One region of the Pseudoalteromonas sp. S558 genome, then DNA from elsewhere that is predicted to be linked to it. Evidence: predicted binding sites of a transcription regulator. Region 1 holds the regulator's gene; each other region holds the start of a gene.
The links. Region 1 encodes LexA, which represses DNA repair genes until DNA is damaged. Its sites were predicted from a motif close to TACTGTATNNNNATACAGTA; they were not measured.
Positions count from the first base shown of each region.

Region 1 (3,105 bases):
AATATAGTCATGTGCAGCTGATAAACATTATTACTTATATCAGTTACGCCTTTACGCATATTAAATTGGCTATTTGCCAATACTTGCTGCGGAAAAACAAACAGTATAAGCCACAAGGTAGAGCTCAATTTACCCATGTGACGACTCCTTTGATGCTGTTGCGAGTGCAAAGCGAAGAGGCATACGGCTTAAACGCCAATTCGTTATTTTTATTTTTGTATTAATACCCTCGTCCTTATTAAACAATAGGTATTACACTGCGCTAACCAAGGTTTTATTGTAAATGTGTGTATTCTCAAAACTAAAAACAATGAGTTACTGTTAGCCCAGCCCATTAATAATTAGCTAAAGATTAACCAACAAGCAAGTTTTAGTATGAAAATTAAACAAATGATATTAACGGATTAGCAAAAAAACATGTCACTTTTAAAATTTTAAAATGATGCGAACTGAGTTTTGATAGGGGTTACAAATAACATAAGGGGATAAAAGAGGAGTGCAATAAAAATTGTTTAGTAAGGAGCCTTGTAACTAAAAATGCGTACTAAAAAGCACGCATTTATAAAATCACTAATTTAACACTGCATTAAATTAGTGATCTATTATAGTGATAAGAAAGTAGCTCAATAACAAGGCTAAAATTATGATACATAGTTGTTCTATATAAATAATTTTTAACGTAGTTAGTGAGTTATTTAATGCGTTAGAATGATCATGTTTTTACTAAAATTGGTATTACATCCAATCAGCGTTACGAATAACCCCAACAGCCAAACCTTCAATATTAAAAGATTCGTTTTCTAAATCGACTTCAATTGCTGAAAAATCATCATTTTCAGCATGCAGCAGTACTTTTCGACCTGCTTTTTCAAAGCGCTTTACAGTTACATCATCATCAACACGTGCAACTACAACTTGCCCATTTTCAGCAACTTGAGTTTTATGCACCGCCAATAAGTCGCCATCCATAATACCTATATCTTTCATGCTCATACCGTTAACACGCAGTAAAAAATCGGCAGCAGGTTTAAACATTAATGGATCAATTTTACAATGACTTTCAACATGCTCTTGCGCCAAAATAGGCTCACCGGCCGCTACTCGGCCAATTAGAGGCAAACCTAATTGCTCAGGTTCTTCTTCTTCAACAAGTTGAATACCTCGGCTTGCGCCTGGCTTCATTTTAATAACACCTTTTTTTGCAAGTGCTTTTAGATGCTCTTCTGCAGCATTGGCACTTTTAAAACCTAGTGTTTGTGCAATCTCTGCACGTGTAGGGGGCATACCAGTGTCTTTAATAAAAACTTTAACTAATTCGAGTATTTGAGCTTGGCGCTTCGTTAATGGTCGCATATAACTGGTTTTCCATACAGTACATTTAACTGTGAGTATATACAGTTAAATAAAAATCGCAAATTTAAATTAAGCTAAACAAACTATGCGATTACCAGTTAATAGCGTTTGTTTTTCATAATTAATAAATCCCCTTTCACACTTACAAAAACAAAATCTGGTTACATAAATTAAACAAGTGTATTTTTATATTTACAATAATAGTCATATTAAACACACCTCAATGTTAATGGGTTGAAAACAGCTTATTAACATGTACACTTTATAAGAACAAAATAAATTCAAAAGGATTATCAAATGAAAAAATACTCACCATTATTTATTGGCCTACTGTTCAGTGGTTATACGCACGCTCAAGTTCCACTTTTTGAAGTTCAATACTCTAACATTTCACAAAGCATGACTGCACAAGCAAGTACTCAATCTCAATTTGGGCAACCACTTTTTGAACTAAGCAGCAACACAGATGCTTTTTTCTTACCTATTAAAGGTAATAATATTGAGTTTATTAAAAGCACAACAAGCTCATCAGCAACAGGTAGTCTAATTTGGGTTGGTAAAAGCTTAGATGGTGACGAAGTTACACTCATCAAATCGGAAAAAGGGATTTCTGGTACGGTAAAAGTAGGCGAACATGTTTACAAATTACAACCAAATAAACACTCTGGTCATAACTTCATTGAACTGGATCCAGCAAAACAACCTGCTGAGCATGCACCCGATTATAAGCAATCTAGCAATAGCAACATAGCTTCAATCAGTGAGCAAATTTTAACGGCACAAAATTACCAAACAGCAATGGCTAGCAATGCACAAAGCGATATTAGCTTATTAGTTTTATATACGCCTGCAGCTGCGCAAAAATCGGGGGATATAAATAGCTTAATTGATCTTGCTGTTGTCGAGACCAACCAAGGTTATCAAAACTCAGGCGTTAACGCTGTTGTTAGCGTAGCTCATGTAAGCCAAATTAATTACACTGAAGCTACAAACTCAGGGACTGATTTAAACCGCTTAGCCGCTAAAAATGATGGCTATATGGATGAAGCCCATACATTACGCGATCAATACGGTGCTGATGTAGTCATATTAGTGAATGATGTAAACGGCTACTGTGGTCAGGCAAAAGCCATTGGTGCAAATGCGAATAGCGCTTTTGCTATGGTCGATTATGACTGTGCAACGGGTTATTACTCTTTTGGTCATGAAATTGGACATTTACAAGGCGCTCGTCATAACCCTGAAAACGATCCATCAACATCTCCATATTCATTTGGACATGGCTATCAGCAACCTCAATCGCAATGGCGTTCAGTAATGGCGTATAATTGCACCAATAATTGTACCCGCATTAATTACTGGTCGAACCCAAACAAATCATACAATGGTGATGTAATGGGAACTTTAGCAGAACATGACAATGCAAGAGTATTAAATTTAACAAATCCAACTATTGCAAACTTTAGATCTTCAACCCCCCCGCCAACAAATGATAATGTACTACAAAATAATCAACCGATTACAGTTAGTGGCGCTAGAAATAGCGAACAGTTGTTTACTTTTGCAGTGCCAAATGGGGCGACGCAAGTTACATTCACAACCTCAGGTGGTAGTGGTGATGTTGATCTACATGTAAAATACAACGCAATTGCATCGAGTAATAACTTTGATTGCCGTCCTTATAAAAACGGAAATAGCGAAAGTTGTAGCGATACTCGTACTGGTAATTACTCTATTATGCTCAAAGGTTTT
Region 1 is NZ_PNDU01000079.1:29,290-32,394, forward strand. It holds gene coxB (cytochrome c oxidase subunit II) at 1-137, opposite strand, end outside; gene lexA (transcriptional repressor LexA) at 736-1,353, opposite strand; gene CWB66_RS06465 (M12 family metallo-peptidase) at 1,651-3,105, shown strand, end outside.

Region 2 (3,105 bases), on a different contig from region 1:
GGGTAATTTAACAAGCGATGTTGAGTCTTCATTATTTACACAGCTTACAAATTGCTTTGCCGACATGCCCGATAAAATAGCTAAACCAAGTTTTGGCCCTACCCCATTTGCTTTTAATAGCTCTCTAAACAAGGCACGCTCAACTTTATTATTAAAACCAAATAACAGTTGAGCATCTTCACGTACTACAAAGTGCGTATAAACAATCGCGTTTTCACCAATTTTTGGTAAATCGTAAAAACAGGTCATTGGCATTTGTACTTCGTAACCGACACCACTTACTTCAAGTAATATTTCTGGTGGCTGTTTTTCGACTAAAATACCATTTAAGCGGCCTATCATAGTTATTTCCTTAAACGTCCTCTAACGGTTTTGCTTGCGCTACCCGCTAGTTTAATTAAATTTTGTTCTGAGTGAGCATGGCAAATCGCAATAGCGAGTGCATCAGCTGCATCGGCCTGTGGCGTACCGGGTAGTTTTAAAATATTTTTTACCATGTGTTGCACTTGTGTTTTATCAGCGCCACCGTTACCGACTACCGCTTGCTTAATTTGCCTAGCTGAGTATTCAAATACAGGTAAATCCGCCATTGCAGCGCCCACAATCGCGGCGCCTCTAGCTTGGCCTAGTTTTAAAGCTGAATCGGGGTTGTGCGCCATAAATACTTTTTCAATGGCAAAGGTTTCTGGCGAAAACTGTTCAATAAGCTGTGTTATGCCTTGGTAGATCATTTTAAGCCTAACCGGAAAAGGATGATCGGCTAACTTAATACAGCCACTCCCTAAGTATGTAAATTTAGAGCCTTGGTGGGCAACAACGCCATACCCAGTCAAACGTGAACCAGGATCGATCCCTAAAATAATGGCCAAACAGCGCTCCATTGTTATTATTTTTAAATTACGCTAATAATGCCAGAGCACTGTATAAATTACCAGTACAAAGAAAAACAAAAATGCCCACGTGTTAGGTGGGCATTTGAAAGAGCATGTTAGTTTAAGTTTACCCTAGGGCGCGCACTAGTCCTTGGGTGTTTTGTTTGAGTGTTCGGGCAATCATTAAATAGCCTAAACCCGCTACAAATACGCCGCCAGCTACCGGCCCAATAATCCATATATGCGGATGTAACTTACCTGCTAAATCGAACATTTGTTGCTGTACAATTAAAAGCGCTATGTCGCTAAAAAATGCCGCAACTAAACCGGCTAAACCGCCTAGTAATAAAAACTCATACAAGGTCGCGTTTTTAATTAACCGGCTTTTAGCGCCAAGTGTTCGCAGTATTACAATTTCTTGCATACGCTCACCTAAACTAGCTTGAACTTGCGATATAAGTACAAGCGCGCCACACAGCACTACAATTGCAAGTACAAAACCAATGGCGAGTGATACTTGCGAAATAGTTGTTTGTATTTGCTTAACAAAGTTATCAATATCAATCGCTGTAATAGTAGGATAAGTACGCAATAACTGGCTAAAATCACGTTTTTGATCTGGGTTTATACGCACCGACGAAATATACGTTGCTGGAAAATCTGCAAGTACATCGGGGCTTAAAATAATAAAAAAGTTGGGTTTAAGCGTGGCCCAATTAACTTTGCGCACACTGGTAATTTTAGCATCGAACGACTGCGCACCAATTAAAAATGTAAGCGTATCGCCTATCTCAACATCTAAACGCTCAAGCATCGACTCCTCTACTGAAGCTTCAGCCATCGCATTCTCGCCAAACCACGTGCCTTGTGTTACTTCGTTTTGGTCTGGTACATTTTTAAGCCATGTGAGGTTTAGCTCGCGGCCAATACCAGCACGTGCTTCTTCGTCTTTTTTCTCGTTGTCTTGCAGCGATACAGAACGCGCTACCAACTCGCCGTTTACCGCATTTACGCGCCCACGAATAGTGGGATAAAACTCTGAGACCTGAATGTCTTTTTGTGCTAAATACTCATTAATTGGCCCAAGCTCATTTTGCGTAATGTTAACTAAAAATGCATTAGGCGCATCGGCAGGAAGTTGCGATTGCCAATCAGCTATCATATCGTTTTTAAGTACCACTAAAAACAGCAGTAATTTAATCGCTAACGAAAAACTAATTAACTGTACCGCGTTCACATTTGCACGCTTTTGAATAGACGCAATTGCAAGCGACCAACTGTTACCTGGCTTTAATCCTAATTTTCGACCACCACCAAATATTAATTTAGATACTAAAAACAGCACACCAATTAGCGCAAGTGTGGAGATAAACAAAATAAGCGTTATTTTTATGTTGTTACTAAATAACCACATCAATAAAAACACGGTTAGCGCACTCATGCCTAAATGCACACGACTCACTGCCAACTTGTCGCCTAAGTTACGACGCAGCACTCTGAGCGGTGGAATATCGAATAAATCAAATAACGGTTTGATAGAAAACATAACGGCACAAATTACGCCAGTGCTTATAGCCACCAGCCAAGGTTTAAAGCCACCTAAGGGTAACTTTGTGCCCATACTTTTTGATAAGTAACTTGTTGCTATTTCTTGCAAGCCATAACCAATTAACAACCCTATACTTACCGCCATTGCACATACAAGCAATAAATGCAGCATGTATATTTTGCGGATCATTGAGCGGCTACCGCCTAGCGTTTTCATCATCGCTACTGGGTCGTATTGGCGTTCACAATAACGTTTTGCTGAAACGGCTATAGCCACTGCAGCCAAAATAATACCTAATAGGCCGGCAAGTAATAAAAAACTCTCTGCGCGGTTTAAGCTGTTTGAAATAGGTGATTGACGGTCTTTAACGCCATACCATTGTTGGTTTTCTTTCATTTGTGGTTTAAGCCACTCGTAAAAGCTATTTATGTCGGCCTCACTACCTGCATAAAGTTGGCGGTAATAAACACGACTACCCGGCTGCACAACTTCGGTTTTTGCCACATCGTCAATATTAATAAGCACACGACGGCTGCTCGAAAATACATTAAATGGCGCATCGGGCTCTTCTACAATAACTTTTGAAACATTAAATAATGCCGCGCCAAGTTCTACTTGCGCGCCTATATCAATATTTAAACTGTAAAATACCGATTCACTTAGCCACACATTACCCGGCGTTGG
Region 2 is NZ_PNDU01000184.1:1,548-4,652, forward strand. It holds gene ruvA (Holliday junction branch migration protein RuvA) at 1-342, opposite strand, end outside; gene ruvC (crossover junction endodeoxyribonuclease RuvC) at 345-869, opposite strand; gene CWB66_RS13090 (ABC transporter permease) at 1,000-3,105, opposite strand, start outside.
Region 2: ruvC (crossover junction endodeoxyribonuclease RuvC) is a predicted target of LexA. The motif match lies at 918-937, and genes of this name have one in related genera.

Region 3 (3,105 bases), on a different contig from region 1:
TATTGGCAACTTGCAGTTACAGGCTTTGCCACTTAATCGAGAATACTAAGCTGTAAATTATGCTCTGGCTGGTTTTTTATACCCACGCCAAGACCTAAAAGCCTTACAGGCTGCTGCACACCTCGTTGATAAGCTTTAGTTAGTAACTGAGTAAAAATTTCAGTGTTTAATTGATGGTATGCCTGATCCGCAGAAGTCACTACAAAATTGGCAAATTTAACTTTAACGCTCAGTTTATTAATTCTGTTTTGTAATTGTTGTTTATCTAAACGTACCTTCAGCTCCTCTAACAACTTAGGGAGTTGCTCTAGGCATTCTTGTAAGCTGTTTTTATTGTATTCATAAGTATGCTCAACACTTAACGATTTTCTAATTCGATTGGTAGAGACTTTACCAACATATTCACCCGCACACTTTTGATAAAGAGAAACACCAAAGTTACCTACATGCTGCTGCATCCAATTTACGCCTTTTTCGCGCACATCTTTGCCGGTGTATAACCCTTTTAAATTGAGTTTTTCGAGCGTCACTTTCCCCACCCCAGGAATTTTACCCAGTGGTAACTGCGCTAAAAAACCATCAACTTCATTGGGTAACACTACAAATTGCCCGTTGGGCTTATTTTCGTCACTCGCTATTTTGGCAATAAACTTAATAGGCGCAATCCCTGCTGATGCAGTCAGCCCAGTTGCATTGTAAATATCGGCTCTTATTTGTTGTGCAATAAGCGTAGCACTGCCTTTACAGGCGGCACTATTTGTTACATCAAGGTAAGCTTCATCAAGGGAAAGTGGCTCAATTAAATCTGTGTAGTGGTTAAATACTTCGCGTATTTGGTTTGAGGCTTCTTTATAAACAGCCATACGTCCGGGTACAATCACTAAATCGGGGCATAATTGTTTCGCATGGTAATTAGACATGGCAGAGCGTACACCATATTCTCTAGCAAGGTAATTAGCGGTTGAAAGTACACCTCGCCGGCTATTACCGCCGATTGCCAACGGTACATTAGCAAGCTCAGGATTGTCGCGCATTTCTACTGCGGCGTAAAAACAATCCATATCTATGTGAATAAACTTTTTCATCGCCACAAAATAACTGTTTATTTATACAGTCATTATTATGCAAACACTTTTAATATGCAAGCGCCTAGCTAATCTAAAATGACTGCTTAAATCGCCTCGTTTTTTTAAAGCAATACAGCCAAAAAGCAAATTCAAGTAAAAACCCTGCGACAAGTAAACACACTCCTCCCGAGAGATTTCCCATTGCATAACAAATAAACGACATAATAAAAATTAAACATGCTAGAACCCAATTAACTACTTGTTGCATATGCGTTTCTCCTATTTATATAACATAACTGTAGACCTTAATTTAAATAGGCACAATGATTAGCTAAAAAATGCCATATTAATTACCTTGAGGTCATAACTTCATATTGATAACCTAAGTGCTTTAAAATTAAGAGCCATAAGTTTATGCAAACGTTTAAAGATCAATATCCTATTCATACTGATATTACCGTAGCTTGGGCTGACATGGATGCCCTTCAACACGTTAATAACGTGGTTTACTTACGTTATTTTGAAATAGCTCGAATAGACTTTTTAAATAAAATAAACCTATTTGATACAATCACCCCAAGCGGTACTGGTCCAGTTATAAGCGAAAACAATGTGCGCTATAAACGCCCTGTTACTTTTCCAGATACACTTACTGTCGGTGTTACCATCACTGACATTAAAGAAGATCGCTTTATGATGAATTACACTGTATTTAGCCATGCACAAAATACGATAACCACAACGGGTAATTCAAAAGTGGTTATGTTTGACTTTACAACAGGGCAAAAAGCGCTAATTACTGAGCCTCTTTTATCAGCTCTAACCACCCATGCTCAACCTAATAACTAAGGAAGTTTTATGCAATATAGTCCACTTGGTAGCAGTGGTGTAGACGTATCTCGAGTGTGTTTAGGCAGTATGACTTGGGGTTTACAAAATACTCAGCGCGATGCCGATGAACAAATAGCTTACGCACTTTCTAAGGGCGTAAATTTTATTGATACCGCCGAAATGTATGCGGTGCCGCCCTCCCCCGATACATATGGAAAAACAGAGCAAATTATTGGCGACTGGTTTTCACGTAATCAGCAAAAACGTAGCGATATAATTCTCGCCACAAAAATAGCGGGAAATGGCTTATCGTGGGTGAGAGGCGGCGGTAATATTACTCGTCAATCGGTTATTGAAGCTGTTGATGAGTCACTTAAACGCTTACAAACAGACTATATTGATTTATATCAGCTACATTGGCCCAATCGCTCTACGCCTCATTTTAGTAGGCAATGGCCTGGTATGCTTAAATTTACAAACGTAAATACACAAGAACATCAAGCTGGCATGCTGGATATTTTAGAAGGTTTAAACGACTGCGTAAAAGCCGGAAAAATTAAACACTGCGGTTTATCTGACGACACACCTTGGGGGATAAGCCAATTTTTAAACTTGGCAAAAGAGCATAATTTGCCTCGTATGGTATCTATTCAGAACGAGTTTAGCTTAGCGCATACCAAAGATTGGCCCTATTTAATTGAGCAATGTGTGCATGAGGATATTGCTTACTTACCATGGTCACCTTTAGCCGCTGGTTTATTAACAGGTAAATACTTAAATGGTGCTCGCCCAGAAGGTTCTCGCTGGACCTTTATGCAGCGTAACGGTATTTTTAGAGATACACCAAACGCAGAACAAGCGACTAAACAATATGTTGAGCTGGCGCATGCTAATAATATAACGCCAGCACAGCTTGCACTCGCATGGTGTAATCAAGTAGACGGTGTGACGTCGTCTATTATTGGTGCAACAAGTATGGCGCAATTAAAAGAAGATATTGATGCATTTGATATTACGCTAAGTGATGACGTGCTAACTGACATTGATACTATTTTTAGAAATAATCCGATGCCGTATTAGGGCGTGTTTGCTGATTTAAAACAGATAATTAAATGGTATTTAATTATCTGTTTAGTTACCTATTTAACTTGCTTGCCAGTGATGCTCTAGTAAACACTGATCATTGGCATAAAGCGCGACAGCAAAA
Region 3 is NZ_PNDU01000163.1:6,485-9,589, forward strand. It holds gene dinB (DNA polymerase IV) at 33-1,085, opposite strand; gene CWB66_RS12500 (acyl-CoA thioesterase) at 1,482-1,916, shown strand; gene CWB66_RS12505 (aldo/keto reductase) at 1,926-2,978, shown strand; gene CWB66_RS12510 (fumarylacetoacetate hydrolase family protein) at 3,042-3,105, opposite strand, start outside.
Region 3: dinB (DNA polymerase IV) is a predicted target of LexA. The motif match lies at 1,097-1,116, and genes of this name have one in related genera.

Region 4 (3,105 bases), on a different contig from region 1:
CTGTTGCTTCAAACTCATCGACAAGTACAAAATCAGCTTTAAGTACTGGTATAAACATCAATTGAGCAATTCTATCACCAGAGTTTATTGAGAATTCATCATTACCTCTATTCCATACTGAAATGAATAACTCGCCTTGGTAATCTGAATCGATTAATCCGACTAAATTACCCAGTACAATCCCATGTTTATGACCTAAACCTGAGCGAGGCAAAATAGTAGCAGCCATTCCAGTATCCTGCATATTTAAAGCAATACCAGTAGGAATTAATTTCGTCTCACCCGGTAAAACTTGTAATATATCATCAATACAGGCCCTAAGATCTATAGCAGCAGAGCCATCTGTAGCATACTCTGGCATAGGAATTTCAGTACCGACTTTAGGATTTACAATTTTTAATTCAACTTTTTTTTTCATTTTAAATTTTCTACTCTAAATAAATTTATAAAAATAATATAGATAATATAACTTAACGACCAGTCGTAAACTCATGCCATGAATCAATTAAATCAATGAAATCTTCAAAGCCACAACCACTACTTAAACCATTTTCTTCAAGCGCTAAATCGTCATCTTGATACGCTATTAGGTCTTCGCTGTCTTGATGAAGCGCATGGGCTTCAAATAATGCTTCGTCTTTCGTTAAGATTAAATCTATTTCTTGGCCTTTTAGCGTTAGCGGCTCATAACTTGAGCTTACCGATGCAATAAGCGCTTGCACCATAGCTACTTTGTCTTTGCCTATTTCTTCGTTTAGCCAGCGACCAATAATAGCGTGTTCACTGCTTATTTTAATACGTAGCCCACTAATAGGGTCGCGAATAAATTGATATTCCATAGGGTTTGCCTGTAAATCTTTAATTGCGTAATTATATACGTAAACGCCCGTAAACCACAGGACATATAAAGTAAAATAGCGCCACAAGGGCGCTACTTTACTCAACTTTAAAGCCGTTAACTTCGCGATCTATAACGCGCGGCATCAATAATCGACCATAAGTAAATAATAGGCACTAGTACAAAACCTACAAGCACATAAATTAGTGCATAACTTATTATAATAGCGAGTGCAAAAAATATAGCCGCTAAAATACGCCCTTGCACTAACTGCCCTAAGCCAGGGAAAAATATATTACATAATGCTGCGATTACGTTACCGCCAGAACCTTGATCTGCCATACTAACCTCTGTATTTATTTGATTTTATAATTATTTACTTACACACTTTATGCCAATTTATTAAAGCTTACAAATCAAATAGTTAAATTACCCTAGATTTAGAGAGTTAGTAAATTTTGCTAACTTTAGGTCAAATTAGCAGTTTTTATTGTGCATTTACGCTTTTTGTTTGTTCAAAAAATTAGCAAGTTACTCGTTTTTAAGGCTATTTTATAAATAGCTGTTTATAAAAACAGTATTTTATTTAGCCTAACAAAAACACCTGCTATACTGCCCACAATATTGATTAAAAAGGCGTAACGATGGACGTTTCACAATTACTCGATGGCTTAAATGACAAACAACGCGATGCCGTTGCAGCCCCACTACAAAACATGCTGGTATTAGCAGGTGCTGGGTCTGGTAAAACACGAGTATTAGTTCATCGTATTGCGTGGCTTATGCAAGTTGAGCAAGCCTCTGCTTACAGTATTTTTGCAGTTACCTTTACTAATAAAGCAGCTAAAGAAATGCGCAGCCGCGTTGAAGAAACACTAAAAGCCCCTGTAGGTGGTATGTGGATTGGTACGTTCCATGGTTTGTCTCATCGTATTTTACGTGCTCATCACCGTGAAGCTAATTTACCTGAAGCCTTTCAAATTTTAGACTCTGACGATCAACTTCGGATGATCAAGCGCTTATTAAAATCGATGAATATTGATGATAAAAAGTGGCCTGCTAAACAATTTGGCTGGTACATAAGCGCCAAAAAAGATGAAGCACTTCGCCCTAAAGATATTCAAGCATACGATATTAACGAGCAAATGATGCTGCGTGTTTATGCCGCCTACCAAGAAGCCTGTGATAGAGCTGGCTTAGTTGATTTTGCTGAAATATTACTACGTAGCTACGAAGTGTTAAAAAATAACCCAACGTTACTGCGTCATTACCAGCAGCGCTTTGCACATATGCTCGTAGACGAATTCCAAGATACAAATACCATTCAATATGCATGGTTAAAGTTACTTGCTGGCGATACAAATAGCATCATGATTGTAGGCGACGATGACCAAAGTATTTACGGTTGGCGCGGTGCTAAAATCGAAAATATTAAGCGTTTTTTAACTGACTTTAGCGCAGAAACCATTCGTCTTGAACAAAACTACCGTTCAACCGCGACTATTTTGAAAGCGTCTAACGCATTAATTCAAAATAACTCAGAGCGTATGGGTAAAAGCTTATGGACCGACGGTAACGATGGCGAGCCAATCTCTATTTATGCCGCATTTAATGAGTTAGACGAAGCACGCTTTGTAAGCAGTAAATTACGAAGTTGGCTAAATGCGGGTAATGCCCTTCAAGATGCGGCAATTTTATACAGAAGTAACGCGCAATCACGCGTACTCGAAGAAGCTATGCTTCAGGAAGGCTTAAAATACCGTATTTATGGGGGCATGCGATTCTTTGAGCGCCAAGAAATTAAAGATGCGCTGTCGTACTTACGCCTAGTAGGTAATCGTCAAGACGATGCCGCATTTGAGCGCGTAATTAATACGCCAGCACGCGGTATTGGCGACAAAACATTGAGCCATATACGCGACTGTGCACGAGCAGAATCGTTACCGCTTTGGTATGCCGCAAAAGCAATTGTAGAACAACAGCATTTATCTGGCCGTGCTTCTGGTGCAGTAAGTAAGTTTGTAGAGCTCGTTGAACAAATAGAAGATAAAATTAGCGATCTAACTTTACATGAGCAAGCTAAGTACACAATTCAAACCTCAGGCTTGATGGCAATGTACCAAGCAGAAAAAGGTGAAAAAGGCCGTGCTCGCGTAGAAAACTTAGAAGAGCTAATTAGTGCATGTGATCAGTATGAACTTCCTGAAGACGAAGAATATAGCTCACCTTTACAAGGCTTTTTAGCCCATACATCACTTGAGTCAGGT
Region 4 is NZ_PNDU01000311.1:5,706-8,810, forward strand. It holds gene dut (dUTP diphosphatase) at 1-418, opposite strand, end outside; gene CWB66_RS17945 (YacL family protein) at 471-839, opposite strand; gene CWB66_RS17950 (hypothetical protein) at 956-1,180, opposite strand; gene uvrD (DNA helicase II) at 1,483-3,105, shown strand, end outside.
Region 4: uvrD (DNA helicase II) is a predicted target of LexA. The motif match lies at 1,399-1,418, and genes of this name have one in related genera.